Regions from separate parts of the Tatumella citrea genome, predicted to be linked through region 2. Evidence: predicted binding sites of a transcription regulator. Region 2 holds the regulator's gene; each other region holds the start of a gene.
The links. The regulator PhoB, encoded in region 2, activates phosphate uptake and scavenging genes when phosphate is short. The targets are predictions, from matches to a motif close to CTGTCATAAAACTGNCNNAT.
Positions count from the first base shown of each region.

Region 1: a site for PhoB is predicted at 2,522-2,541, ahead of pitA (inorganic phosphate transporter PitA). Genes of this name have one in related genera too.
Region 3: a site for PhoB is predicted at 2,363-2,382, ahead of glpT (glycerol-3-phosphate transporter). Genes of this name have one in related genera too.

Region 1 is NZ_CP015579.1:4,125,348-4,130,050, reverse strand. Features, by position in the region: gene A7K98_RS19575 (pyridoxal-phosphate-dependent aminotransferase family protein) at 1-885, shown strand, start outside; gene pitA (inorganic phosphate transporter PitA) at 938-2,428, opposite strand; gene A7K98_RS19565 (BaiN/RdsA family NAD(P)/FAD-dependent oxidoreductase) at 2,665-3,852, shown strand; gene A7K98_RS19560 (aminotransferase class I/II-fold pyridoxal phosphate-dependent enzyme) at 4,016-4,703, opposite strand, start outside.
Region 2 is NZ_CP015579.1:1,086,583-1,091,285, reverse strand. Features, by position in the region: gene A7K98_RS05200 (cobalamin-independent methionine synthase II family protein) at 1-353, opposite strand, end outside; gene phoR (phosphate regulon sensor histidine kinase PhoR) at 582-1,898, opposite strand; gene phoB (phosphate response regulator transcription factor PhoB) at 1,913-2,602, opposite strand; gene sbcD (exonuclease subunit SbcD) at 2,849-4,087, shown strand; gene A7K98_RS05180 (AAA family ATPase) at 4,084-4,703, shown strand, end outside.
Region 3 is NZ_CP015579.1:3,957,497-3,962,199, reverse strand. Features, by position in the region: gene pldB (lysophospholipase L2) at 1-6, shown strand, start outside; gene yigL (sugar/pyridoxal phosphate phosphatase YigL) at 27-824, shown strand; gene glpT (glycerol-3-phosphate transporter) at 885-2,234, opposite strand; gene metR (HTH-type transcriptional regulator MetR) at 2,518-3,450, opposite strand; gene metE (5-methyltetrahydropteroyltriglutamate--homocysteine S-methyltransferase) at 3,665-4,703, shown strand, end outside.

The DNA.
Region 1 (4,703 bases), 1.4 Mb from region 2:
TGGGGTGAAGTCTTTAGCCCCGATCAGATAGAAGATGAAATTAAGCGGCTGCGGCCACGAATGCTGCTGACGGTACACGGGGATACTTCTACCACCATGTGCCAGCCATTGCAGGAGATTGGGGCGATTTGCCGGCGCTACGATGTGCTGTTCTATACCGATGCTACCGCCACTCTGGGCGGAAATACCTTAGACACCGATGGCTGGGGTCTGGATGCGGTCTCTGCCGGAATGCAGAAATGCCTCGGCGGTTCTTCCGGGACTTCGCCAGTCACTCTGAGCGAGCGGATGGCTGAGCATATTCGTCGTCGTCGTCGGGTGGAGGCGGGTATTCGTACCGAAGCTCACCAGCACGGTGAAGATGAAATGATCTACTCCAATTATTTCGATATGGGGATGATCATGGATTACTGGAGCAGTGAGCGGCTTAATCACCATACCGAGGCCACCAGTGCGTTATATGGCGCACGGGAATGTGCACGGATTATTCTTGAAGAAGGGCTGGAGCAATGCATTGCCCGCCATCAGCAGCATGGCGAAGCCATGTTACGCGGTGTCCGGTCGATGGGGCTTGAGCTGTTCGGTGATATCTCCCATAAAATGAATAATGTCCTGGGAGTGATGATTCCTGAAGGCGTCAATGATTTGGCGGTCAGGAACAGTATGTTGCAGGATTTCGGCATCGAGATTGGTACTTCGTTTGGCCCGTTGGTAGGCAAAGTATGGCGTATTGGCACCATGGGTTATAACGCGCGTACTCAGTGCGTCATGCAAACGTTGAGTGCTCTGGAAGCGGTATTGCACCGGCAGGGGTTTTCGACGCCGCAGGGTGCGGGAATGCAGGCAGCCTGGGATTACTACGCGCAGAACGATATTGCCGGCTGATAATAAAAAAGGCTGTCCATCAGGACAGCCTTTAGTCAGCGATACTGTACGATTAGTGGATAATATGCAGAGAAATCCAGTACAGTCCGGCAGATAACAGAATCGAAACCGGCAGAGTGAGTACCCATGCCATCGCGATGTTCTTGATGGTTTTGCCCTGCAAACCACCGCCATCGACCAGCATGGTTCCGGCCACGGAAGATGACAGGATATGGGTGGTCGAGACCGGCATACCGGTGTAACTGGCAATCCCGATAGAAGCCGCTGCAGTGACCTGCGCCGCCATCCCCTGACCGTAGGTCATGCCTTTCTTACCGATTTTTTCACCGATAGTAGTAGCAACACGACGCCATCCCACCATAGTCCCGACAGAAAGTGCCAGCGCGACCGCAAAGATAATCCACACCGGAGCATACTCAACAGTACCGAGTAAATCATGGCGTAAATCGCCCAGGAATTTACGGTCCTGACTGCTGGTCTGCGGTAACGATGCAACCTTATCGGCAGTATCAGAAATACACAGCAACAGGCGACGCATCTGGGAACGTTTTTCGACACTCAGCTCGTCATAACTGCTGAGATTAGTCAGCATTGTCTGTGCATGTGCCACTGCTTCCAGTGCCCGCTCATTACTGCAGTGGAACTCTTCCACCGGAGTCGCTATTGCTGCCGGAGTGACTGTCGGAGCGATGATCGACTGCAATGACTGGCTGTTCTGCTGGTAGTACTGATCCAGATGTTCTACCGCATCGCGGGTGCGGGCGATATCGTATCCTGAAGAATTCATATTAACGACGAATCCGGCAGGGGCGACACCAATCAGTACCAGCATAATCAGGCCGATACCTTTCTGCCCGTCATTAGCACCGTGCGAATAACTCACACCAATGGCAGAAACAATCAGCGCAATACGGGTCCAGAAAGGCGGCTTTTTCTTGCCATCAATTTTTTCCCGTTCTGCCGGCGTCATATGGACCCGCGAACGTTTACGCGTCCCGTTCCAGTATTTGCGCAGCAGATAAATTAATGCGCCTGCCAGAGCCATACCAATCAGCGGTGACAGAATCAGTGACATAAATACGTTGATAACTTTCGGAATATTCAGGGCGTCAACCAGCGAAGTGCCGGTGACCAGGGCATTGGTCAGCGCAATGCCGATAATCGCTCCAATCAAAGTATGGGAACTGGATGCAGGCAGACCAAAATACCAGGTGCCCAGGTTCCAGATAATTGCCGCCAGTAACATAGAGAACACCATGGCCAGGCCATGGGCAGAACCTACATTCAGCAGCAGATCTGTCGGCAGCATATGAACAATAGCGTAAGCTACGCTCAGACCACCTAACAGCACTCCCAAAAAGTTAAAGATCCCCGCCATTGCAACAGCCAGTTGCGCGCGCATCGCCCGGGTATAAATTACCGTGGCAACAGCATTAGCGGTATCATGAAATCCGTTGATTGCTTCGTAAAACAAAACAAACAGCAGAGCAACTACCAGTAGTAGGCCAGTACTTAAATCGATACCAGCAAAAAGATGAAGCATAAACGTTACGCCATTTTTTGAGGACATGAACCCCGCGCATTATCAGCGAGAGATGTCCATTCAGGAAAGGAAAATCTCTTTTTTTTTGCAGTTATGTGACAAATTCATGAAAGTTTCATTTTAAAAATACTTAAAAATTATAATGTTATGCAAGGTGACGGTTGGCTGATAAATTTTCAGTCTGGAGTCCGGCAACGCATATCTCTACAATCAGCCGTTTTTCGGGCGGGGGCAATATGGAAAAGTTTGACGTTATTGTGGTGGGTGCCGGTGCTGCCGGACTGTTCTGTGCCGCTCAGGCCGGGCAGCGAGGTCTGAAAGTCCTGGTGCTGGATAACGGCAAAAAAGCTGGCCGTAAAATCCTGATGTCCGGGGGCGGGCGTTGTAACTTCACTAATCTGTATACCGAGCCTGCCGCCTACCTGTCGCATAACCCTCATTTTTGTAAGTCAGCACTTGCTCGCTATACACAGTGGGATTTTATTGAGCTGGTGGGAAAACACGGTATTGCCTGGCATGAAAAAACGTTGGGGCAACTGTTCTGCGATGACTCTGCTCAGCAAATCGTTGATTTGCTGTTGGCGGAATGCCAGAAAGGCCAGGTGACTTTGCGGCTGCGCAGCGAGATCCTTGCCACTGAACGTGACGAACAGGGGGAATACCGGTTAAACGTTAACGGAAATGAAGTGAGTGCTCGCAAACTTGTTATCGCTTCCGGAGGGCTGTCGATGCCAGGTCTTGGGGCAACACCCTGGGGTTATAAGATAGCTGAACAGTTTGGATTACGGGTATTTCCGACCCGTGCGGCACTGGTGCCATTTACTCTGCATAAACCATTGCTGGAACAGCTACAGACTCTTTCCGGTGTGGCACTGCCGGTGACGGTAACCGCGCAACAAGGAACTCTGTTTAAAGAAGCGATGTTATTCACCCACCGCGGATTGTCCGGGCCTTCTATGTTGCAAATTTCCAGCTACTGGCAGCCAGGTGAATGGTTAACAATCAATCTGTTTCCGGAAATGGATCTGGCAGAATTTCTCAATATTCAGCGCACTGCTCACCCTAATCTGAGCCTGAAAAACAGCCTCGCCAAAGTATTACCAAAGCGTTTAACCGAAACCCTGCAACAGTTACAGATAGTCCCGGAGTTAACCTTAAAGCAGCTGAACCACAAACAGCAGCAGCAACTGGTAGAGCAGCTAACCTATTGGAAAGTACAGCCCAACGGAACCGAAGGCTACCGGACCGCCGAAGTCACTCTGGGGGGCGTCGATACCGACCAGCTCTCTTCGCGTACCATGGAAGCCCGCGAGGTTCCCGGGCTCTATTTTATCGGTGAAGTAGTAGACGTGACTGGCTGGCTGGGAGGTTATAACTTCCAGTGGGCATGGAGTTCGGCAGCAGCCTGTGCAGAGGCGTTGTAGTTACTGAAGTGACCGGAAGTGCGATGATATCTCACTCGCACTTGTCCCGCCGTTTTATACGCTAACAGTGAGATAATCACGGCTTACAGAGTTATGACCTTTTTAACACCGAAGGCTATCCTCTGACACCGGGCTTATGTTAGTAAGCACTTGCTTTAATTTTTCATTCCACCTGCCTGATGATAACCGCAAGATCTGCTGCAAGTTTTGTTATCTGTTCCTCAGAAAGTGTGGTGAGTGTTAAGCGTATGCCACTGCGATGATTACCGACTGAGAAATCATTACCGTTACGGATGATCCACCCTCTGTTTTTCATGCCATCAATGACCGGTTCACAGGGAAAAGCAAAAGAGAGCCAGACATTGATACCATCCCCGTCCTCGCAATAACTTAATCCGTGTTTATTCAGCTCCCGGATAAAAAACTCTCTCTTATCGCGGTAGTGCTGGCGAGCGGTGTTGAACTGTTGGCTGCTCTGCTGGCTGGTGAGTGCCGCTTCAGCAATATCCTGCAGTAAGTGACTTACCCAATGGGTACCGGAGGCAAGACGATGTTTCAGGCGCAATGACGTATCCTGGTCACTGGCGACCAGAGCCATTCTGAAATCAGGTCCTAAAAATTTAGAAAATGAACGGATGACTGCCCAGTACCGGCTACTGTCTGGAATAACATTATGATATTCACGGCAAGAGATGAGAGAAAAGTGATCATCAATAATGATCATAACCTGCGGGTATTGGGCCAGAATTTCTCGGATTTCGGCGGCCCGCCGGGAAGAGAGACTAAAGCCAGTGGGGTTATGAGCCCGTGCAGTAATGATGACCCCCTGGGCACCGGAAGATAATGCATTT
Region 2 (4,703 bases):
AGCATAGGATGTTCACCAAACCCCAGTTTCCCGGTTACCCGAACACCACGGGCTTTAGTTTGCACTCCGTTAAACTGAATGCCGTGGTCAGATTCAAAAGGTTCAACCCCTTCCAGCCCGTCAAAAAAATCAAAATGCCACCAGGCGCGGCGAAACTCACCATCGGTCACCACCTTTAAGCCCGCAGCCTGCTGCTGCTCAACCACATCACGAATCGCTGCGTTTTCAGCTTTACGCAACCCTTCGGCATCGAGACTTCCTGCCGAAAATTGTATCCGTGCCTGTTTTATCGCTTCGGGTCGCAGAAAACTCCCGACAATATCGGCGCGAAACGGTGCCTCAGCTCTTTGCATAATTACTCTCCTGATGCCGGAGGTGACCGGCAGATCTGTTTAAGCCATCCAGACGGCTAAATTGTGATTTTTTCAGGGTGGCATGAGAAAATCAGCCTGACAATTGAATATAATTCATTCGTAATGAATTTATTTCATCTGTAGTCCGAAAGCGACCGGCAATCTCAGTTACGGGATAAATCAGTGGGAACACAGTCACCGCAGAGAACGTACTGCGGTGACTGTCAGCTATTGGCTGGTCACAGGAATGGCAGCATTCCCCGGAACAATCATCCGTGCAGCCAGAGAAAAACTAAAGCAGGTACAGTGATCAGGTTCACTGGTGATAGATAACCGGGCACCATGATGCCCCAGAGCATGTTTCACAATCGCCAGTCCCAGACCACTGCCGCCGGTATTACGTGATCTGGCTTTATCTACCCGATAGAAACGTTCGGTGAGACGCGGGATATGTTCAGCAGCAATCCCCGGGCCATCATCGGATACCGAAAAATATGCTCCCTCAACAGAGCGTTTCCAGACAATATCAATATGGGTTTTTTCGGGGGTATGGTTGACTGAGTTATAGATTAGGTTGGAGATAGCGCTGCGTAACTGCTCATCGTTGCCGTATATCCGTAGCTTTTCATCTATAGAAAAAGTGATTTTTTGTCGGCCCTGACTAAGAGTTTCGGCTTCCTGTTGCAGCATATGTAACATTGCCGGAACATCAACTATCTCTTTCATATTCAGTGCAGGTGCTGCTTCGATACGCGTTAGCGTCATCAGCTGTTTAACCAGCCCTTCCATGCGCCGCGACTGTTCCTGCATAGTCCCCACAGCTTTGAAATAGACTTTATCATTCAGCTGATTGTCTTCCATCATTTCCAGATAACCCTGGATAACCGTCAATGGGGTACGCAGTTCATGGCTGACATTAGCGAAAAAGTGGCGCCGCATATTTTCCAGCTGCCGCATCTGCGTCATATCTCTGGCGCTGATCAGCCACTGCCCTTCGCTGTAGGGCATAATCCTGAACTCCATGTGATGCCCGTTATTCAGTAGCTGGGTCAAAGGAGTTTCGAAATTTTTAGCCTGCAGATAGCGGGAAAACTCAGGATAACGCAGCAGGTTGAGGATATTTTGCCCGTTATCCTCCGGCCAGCGTAAACCCAGATATTGTTGTGCCAGCCCGTTGCACCAAAAAATATTGCCCTCTTCGGTGGTCAGGATCAGCCCGTCAGGCAGCGATTCTGCACCACTGCGAAAGCGTTTAATCAGATTACGCAACTCTCCGCGTCGCCGCCGGTTGCGCACCTGCATCAGAAATAAGCCATGAAACAGAGGTTCCCAACTGCCTTTACCGGTTGGCGGAGTCATGGTCCTGTCGACCCACAGCCAGTGTGATAAACGCATTAGTTGGAAGAAATGCCAGAAAAGTAATAAGACAACCGCCAGCAGCAGGCACCAGGCCAGTTGCCGGGTCAGTAACCCAGCCACACCACCGGCCAGGCAGGCAAGCAGAAATTCAGATATCAGGGTGCGCCACGAAAGTTTGTCCAGCACGAGTGACACTCCATTCAGAAACGGGCAGAGAAACGATATCCTGTACCACGGACTGTTTGTACCATACGCTCATGGCCTGTGACTTCAAGTGCCTTACGCAGACGACGGATATGAACATCTACCGTCCGGTCTTCAACATACACATTAGTTCCCCAGACATGATTCAGCAATTGTTCTCTGCTGTAAACGCGTTCCGGGTGAGTCATAAAGAAATGCAGTAATTTATATTCAGTTGGTCCCATTTCTACCGGAGTTTCTCCGGACATAACCCGGTGCGAGGTCGGGTCCAGCGTTAGCCCCTGAATATCAATCAGCTCATCATCTGCCGTCGGCGAAATACGACGAATCACCGCTTTTATCCTGGCGATCAGTTCCTTCGGCGAAAAAGGTTTGGTCATATAGTCATCGGCGCCAGCATCCAGCCCGCGAACCCGATCTTCCTCTTCCCCTTTGGCCGTCAACATCACGACCGGAATATCCCGGGTCATCGCTTCTTTTTTCAGATAACGGATAAACTGAATACCACTACCACCAGGTAACATCCAGTCCAGTAATATCAGATCGGGCCAGGGTTCAATCAGTTTTTTTACTGCGCTGTCATAATCCTCAGCTTCGATGGGATGATAGTCATTCTGCTCCAGCACGAAACATAACATTTCGCGAATCGGAGCCTCATCTTCTACGACCAGAATGCGTTTAGCCATTGTTTCTCCAGCGAATATCTTCGGGTATTTCCGAAGTTGCGGCGCCATTATGAGTCAGTTTTATGACAGTTTTATGAATAAATGCCAGCTTATTTTCTGAGAACATGTCATAAAAATTTATTGATTTTTGCTAACCGTACTGTGCCAGTGGCCATCCTGTAATACAAATCCGGACAAGCCACTCTTTTTTTATCCGGGAGCCGGTAACAGGTATACTGCGTGCAGCAGGGTGAAACCGGGAACATTATGAAAATTATCCATACTTCTGACTGGCATTTGGGTCAGTTTTTTTATACCCGTAGCAGGGCTTATGAACATCAGTCTTTTCTCGACTGGTTATTGCAACAAATTACCGACCACCAGGTCGATGCCCTGATAGTCGCAGGTGATATTTTTGATACCGGTTCGCCACCCAGTTATGCCAGGGAAATCTACAACCACTTTGTGGTCTCGTTACAACAGACAGGTTGCCAGTTGGTTATTCTGGCCGGTAATCACGACTCAGTTGCCATGCTTAACGAATCACGGGAATTACTTGCGTGCCTGAACACCCGGGTTATCGCCAGTGCCGGGACTGACATTAGTAATCAACTGGTTATTCTCCGCGATAAGCAACAGCAGCCTGCGGCGGTACTCTGTGCCATCCCCTATCTGCGTCCCCGGGATATTCAGTTGAGTCAGGCCGGTCTGGACAGCCAGCAGAAACAACAAAACCTGTTACAGGCGATCACCGATCATTACCGGCAATGCTATGACGGCGCGCTTGGTTTGCGGGATGAACTGGGTCAACCTGAACTGCCGGTTATTGCCACCGGACATCTGACCGCGCTGGGTTCCCGCAGCAGTGAGTCGGTACGGGATATCTATATCGGCAGCCTGGATGCATTTCCGGCATCAGCGTTCCCTCCCGCGGATTATATCGCCCTGGGACATATTCATCGCCCGCAACAGGTCGGCGGGCAACCACACATCCGCTACAGCGGATCACCCATTGCACTCAGTTTCGATGAACCAGGTAAGGAGAAAAGCGTCTGCCTGGTAGAATGTGGCCCCGGCCAGCCACTCACAGTAACTACTCTGCCTGTTCCTTGTTTCCAGCCCATGCAAACCCTGAGAGGTTCACTGGAAGAGATAGAAACACAAATCAATGCACTGACTGCCGATGACAGTGGCCGGCCGGTATGGCTGGATATTGAAGTCACGCAACAGGACTATCTCAGTGACTTGCAACAACGCATCGAAACCCTGGTGTCAGGCAAACCTGCAGAAGTGTTACTGCTACGCCGCAGTCGTGAACGCTCGACGGCAGGCATTCAGCGGATGGAGAACGAAACGCTCAATGAACTCACCGCAGAAGATGTATTTCTGCGCCGCCTTGAGCTGGAACAACAACTGTCAGAAGATGATCGCCAGCGACTACTGACCCTTTATCTGCAGACGCTGGAACAGGTACAACACGCCGGACAGGAGCAGGACAACGAATGAAAATACTAAGCCTGCGGTTCAAAAACCTGAATGCTCTGCGCGGCGAGTGGATGATCGATTTTCGTCAGCCACCGTTTGCCGGCAACGGTCTGTTTGCCATCACCGGTGATACCGGAGCCGGTAAGACCACCCTGCTGGATGCTATTTGTCTGGCACTCTACCATCAGACGCCACGCCTGGGCCCGGTCACACCGACCCAGAATGAACTGATGTCACGCGGAACCAGCGAGTGTCTGGCGGAAGTCGAATTTGAGATTAAAGGTCAGGCATGGCGGGCATTCTGGAGCCAGAACAGAGCGCGTGGCCAGCATAATGGCAAATTACAACCTCCACGGGTTGAACTGGCGCGTTGCGAGGATAATGTTATCGTCGCCGACAAAATTCAGGATAAATTACGAATCACCGAACAGCTTTCGGGGCTGAACTTCCAGCGCTTCACCCGTTCAATGATGTTATCTCAGGGACAGTTTGCGGCCTTTCTGAATGCGCCTTCAGCAGAGCGGGCAGAACTGCTGGAGGAACTGACCGGTACCGAAATTTACGGGCAAATTTCACAGGCAGTATTTGAAACGCACAAGCAGTTACGCCAGCAACTGGATAACCTGCAAGCCGGTGC
Region 3 (4,703 bases), 1.6 Mb from region 2:
GTCTGACGTTAAATAAAGAGGTTTTCATGTATCATATCGTCGCCTCCGACCTGGATGGAACGTTACTTTTACCCGACCACTCTTTGTCTGCTTATACCCGTGAAACCCTGCAGAAACTCACCCGTAAAGGGATCAGTTTTGTATTTGCGACCGGCCGCCACCATATCGATGTGGCGCAAATGCGGCAGTCTCTGGGTATCGAAGCCTATATGATCACCTCTAACGGTGCCCGGGTTCATGACTTTTCCGGTAAGCTGATTTTCGAACATAATCTTGACGCGGACATCGCGGCAGAACTGTATGAGATAAAGTATACCTCGAAGCAGATTCTGACTCAGGTATACCGTAATGATGACTGGTACGTCAGCCGCCATAGTGAACGGGAAGCGGAATTCTTCCGTGAGTCTGATTTTCAGTATCAGGTTTTTCAGCCTGGCGGGCTGGCGACTGATGGTATCAGTAAAGTGTTTTTCACCTGCGATGATCATCAGGTTCTGGCCGAACTGGAACTGGCGATAGTTGCTCGCTGGGGTGACCGGGTAAATGTCAGTTTCTCATTACCCACTTGCCTGGAAGTGATGGCGGGTGGTGTTTCCAAAGGACATGCGCTGGATGAAGTTGCCCGTCGTCTGGGTTATTCCCTGCAGGACTGTATTGCTTTTGGTGACGGGATGAATGACAAAGAGATGCTGAGTATGGCCGGCAAAGGCTGCATTATGAAAAATGCCCATCAGCGCCTGACCGCTTTACTGCCGGAACTGGAAGTGATTGGCAGTAATGCAGAGGACGCCGTTCCCCATTATCTGCAAAAACTGTTTGGCTGAATGTAGCAACAACCAGCACAGAGTGTTGCTGTGCTGGTGTTGTGGGTCGGGAGAAGAAGATTATGACTGCAGGCTGAGTTGCTGCTTATGTTTCTTTTCACTGAAGGTAGTCAACAGAAGCAGTACTACCGCCAGCACACAACCGACAAGCATCACAATAAATCCGCCATCCCAGCCAAAGAAGTCAACGGTATATCCGACAATGGCGCTGGCGGCAACCGAACCGCCCAGATACCCAAACAGCCCTGTAAAGCCTGCAGCAGTTCCGGCGGCTTTCTTCGGGGCCAGTTCCAACGCATGCAGACCTATTAGCATTACCGGGCCATAGATAAGAAAACCAATTACCACCATGCAGGCCATATCAATGCCGGGATGGCCTGGCGGGTTCATCCAGTAAATCAGGGTGGCAATGGTGACCAGTGTCATGAAAAATACCCCGGTCAGTCCCCGATTGCCGCGAAACACTTTGTCGGACATCCAGCCACACAATAACGTGCCCGGAATCCCCGCATATTCATACAAGAAATAGGCCCAGGACGATTTATCCAGAGCAAAGTGTTTCACTTCTTTCAGGTAGGTTGGTGACCAGTCAAGAATCCCGTAACGCAGCAAATAGACGAACACATTGGCCAGAGCGATGTACCACAGTAAGCGATTGGGCAGAATGTACTGCATAAAGATTTGCCGCGCAGTTAACTCGACCTCATGTTGTTCATCGTAATCTACCGGATAATCATTTTTCCAGGCTTCAATCGGCGGTAACCCGCAGGATTGTGGGGTATCACGCATCAATCCATAGGCCAGTAATGCCACGAGAATAGCAACAATGGCTGGCATATAGAGTGCAGCTTTCCAGTCGTTGAACCAGGCCATGCCGAGTAAAAATAGCAGTGGTGGAATTCCACCTCCGACGTTATGTGCACAGTTCCACACCGACACAATTCCGCCGCGCTCTTTCTGTGACCACCAGTGGACCATAGTCCGTCCGCACGGCGGCCAGCCCATTCCCTGGAACCAGCCGCAGAGAAAGAGCAGTACAAACATCACCATAATTCCTGAGGTAGCCAGCGGGACAAAGCCCATTACCAGCATGACCAGCGCCGCCATAATCAGCCCGACGGGCAGAAAGACCCGGGGGTTAGAACGGTCAGAGACCGATCCCATAATAAATTTAGAAAACCCGTAAGCAATCGAAATTCCGGATAACGCAAAGCCCAGGTCTCCACGGGAAAATCCCTGCTCAATCAGATAGGGCATAGCCAGGGTAAAGTTTTTGCGCACCAGATAATAGGCGGCATAGCCGAAGAAGATTCCGATAAAGATTTGCCAGCGCAGGCGGCGATATAATGCATCTGCCTTTGCCGGATCGGCAGGCGAGATATGGGGCGCGGGTTTAAAAATACTCAGCATGAAAGTCCCTCCGGGAGATGATTTCCTTTAAATGCGTCACCGGGACTGAATGCCGGATCAGCTCCCGGGGCTTGATACCGGGCATAGAGTAGCGTTCATGAGAGTAATTACTTTGACTGAGTGCACATATGTTACAAATTTATGACAATTTATGTTTATTTATGAATTTTACGCAGGAAGAGTGTTGCCGGTGCAGAACTGTCAGCAGGCTCTGCGACAGAACAGAAGAAACCGCAGACCCGCGGCTGTCAGTAATTGTCGTGTCGCAGTAAGAACGGAGCAGTTAACCGGAAATATTTTTCTGAGCCGCTGGCCGTGAAGCATCGCGGACAAACGGTAGCTGATCACAGGCATGCTGGCGTGCAGAGCGGATAAAGGCATCAATCACCGGCTGGCGTTGTTCACCGTCACGCACGGCTGCATACAACCGGGACCATAATCCTTCGCCGGGGGTTTTGGTCACAATAAGCTGCTGACGCTCAAAACTTTCCACTACCCAGTGCGGCAGGGCAGCAATACCCATTTTCGCGGCCACCATCTGTATCAACAACAGCGTATTATCCACACTCTTCAGTTCCGGGTTGATACCCGCAGGCTGTAAAAAATGCCGCCATATATCAAGGCGTTGTCTCTGAACGGGATAAATCAACAGTGTTTCGCCAGCCAGATCTTCCGGAGTAATCAGCGCTTTTGTTGCCAACGGATGATCTGGTGCCATCACCAGCCGCACCTCAAAATCGAAGAGTGGTGAGTAATGTAAACCGCTACGTGGCAGGATATCGGAAGTTAAAACAATATCCAGTTCACCTTGCTGCAGTCCTGGCTGAGGATCAAACGTCACTCCGGATTTAAAATCAACCGACACCTGAGGCCAGTTGCTGCGGAAAATATTCAGTGCCGGGGTCAGCCACTGAATACAGCTATGGCATTCAATGGCAATCCGCAGATTGGTCTGATGAGGTTCATGGCAGGACTGTAATGCCTGTTGGATCTGCGGCAGGATCTGTTCGGCCAGTTGCAATAAAATTTCACCCTGCGGAGTAAATTGCAGTGGCTGGCTTTTACGGACAAATAAGCGGAAACCTAGGCGCTGCTCAAGATCACTGAACTGATGAGAGAGCGCGGATTGCGTCTGATGTAATTGTGCTGCTGCACCTGCCAGTGATCCCGTAGTCCTGAGAGCCTGTAGCGTCTTCAGGTGCTTAATCTCGATCATGAGAGACCTTCATAGTGATATTGAATAATTTGCGCTTGTGGATAGTACACTACCTGCTGAATATAGATGTGTAAACATCTGGACGGCTAAACATCTGAAAAAACCTTTTCAGAAAGCCGTGAGTGCTGGCAGGCCACATGATGATTTTCCCCGTTGCACGCCAGGATTGAGGCAGATGTCCCTTAGGTCTTTTTACTGAAAGGAATTGAATGCCATGACCATTCTGAATCATACATTAGGATTTCCTCGTGTCGGTCTGCAGCGTGAACTGAAGAAGGCTCTGGAAAGTTACTGGGCAGGTAAGTGCGGGGTGCAGGAATTGCTGGATACTGGCCGCCGGTTACGTGCCAGGCACTGGCAACAGCAGAAAGAAGCAGGAGTCGACCTGGTGCCGGTCGGTGATTTCGCCTGGTATGACCATATACTGACTACCAGCCTGATGCTTGGAAATATCCCCGCCCGGCATCGTAATGCCGATGATTCAGTAGACCTGGATACTCTGTTTCGGATTGGCAGGGGACGCGCACCCACCGGAGAGCCTGCTGCGGCAGCGGAAATGACCAAGTGGTTTAATACCAATTATCACTATATTGTACCCGAATTCAGCCAGGGTCAGACCTTCAGCCTGGCCTGGACACAGTTGCTTGATGAGGTGGATGAAGCGCTGGCACTGGGTCATCGCGTCAAACCGGTGCTGACGGGACCGGTGACTTATCTGTGGCTCGGGAAAGTCAAAGGGGCGACCTTTGACCGGTTAACTCTGCTTCCGGAAATAGTGCCTGTGTATCAGCAACTGCTGGCTGAGCTGGCAAAACGGGGTATTGAATGGGTGCAGATTGATGAGCCGGTTTTGTCTCTGGAGCTGCCTGCAGAGTGGCTGAATGCCTTTAAGTTCACCTACCAGGCTCTGCAGGGAGCTCCGCGACTGTTACTCACCAGCTATTTTGACAGCATTGGTCAGAATTTGTCGGTAATCAGGGAGTTGCCGGTCCAGGGGCTGCATGTCGATCTGGTCCACGGGCATGATGATATTTTGCGACTGAATGAGCAATTACCTGAGGAGTGGTTACTGTCAGTCGGGGTGATTAATGGTCGCAATGTATGGCGGGCTGATCTCAGTCGTTGGTATCAAAGGTTGCAGCCGTTGGTAGCGCAGCGTCAGCAGCTATGGATTGGGACATCCTGCTCTTTACTGCATAGCCCGATAGATTTGTGCAGTGAAACCCGGCTGGATGATGAAGTAAAAAGCTGGT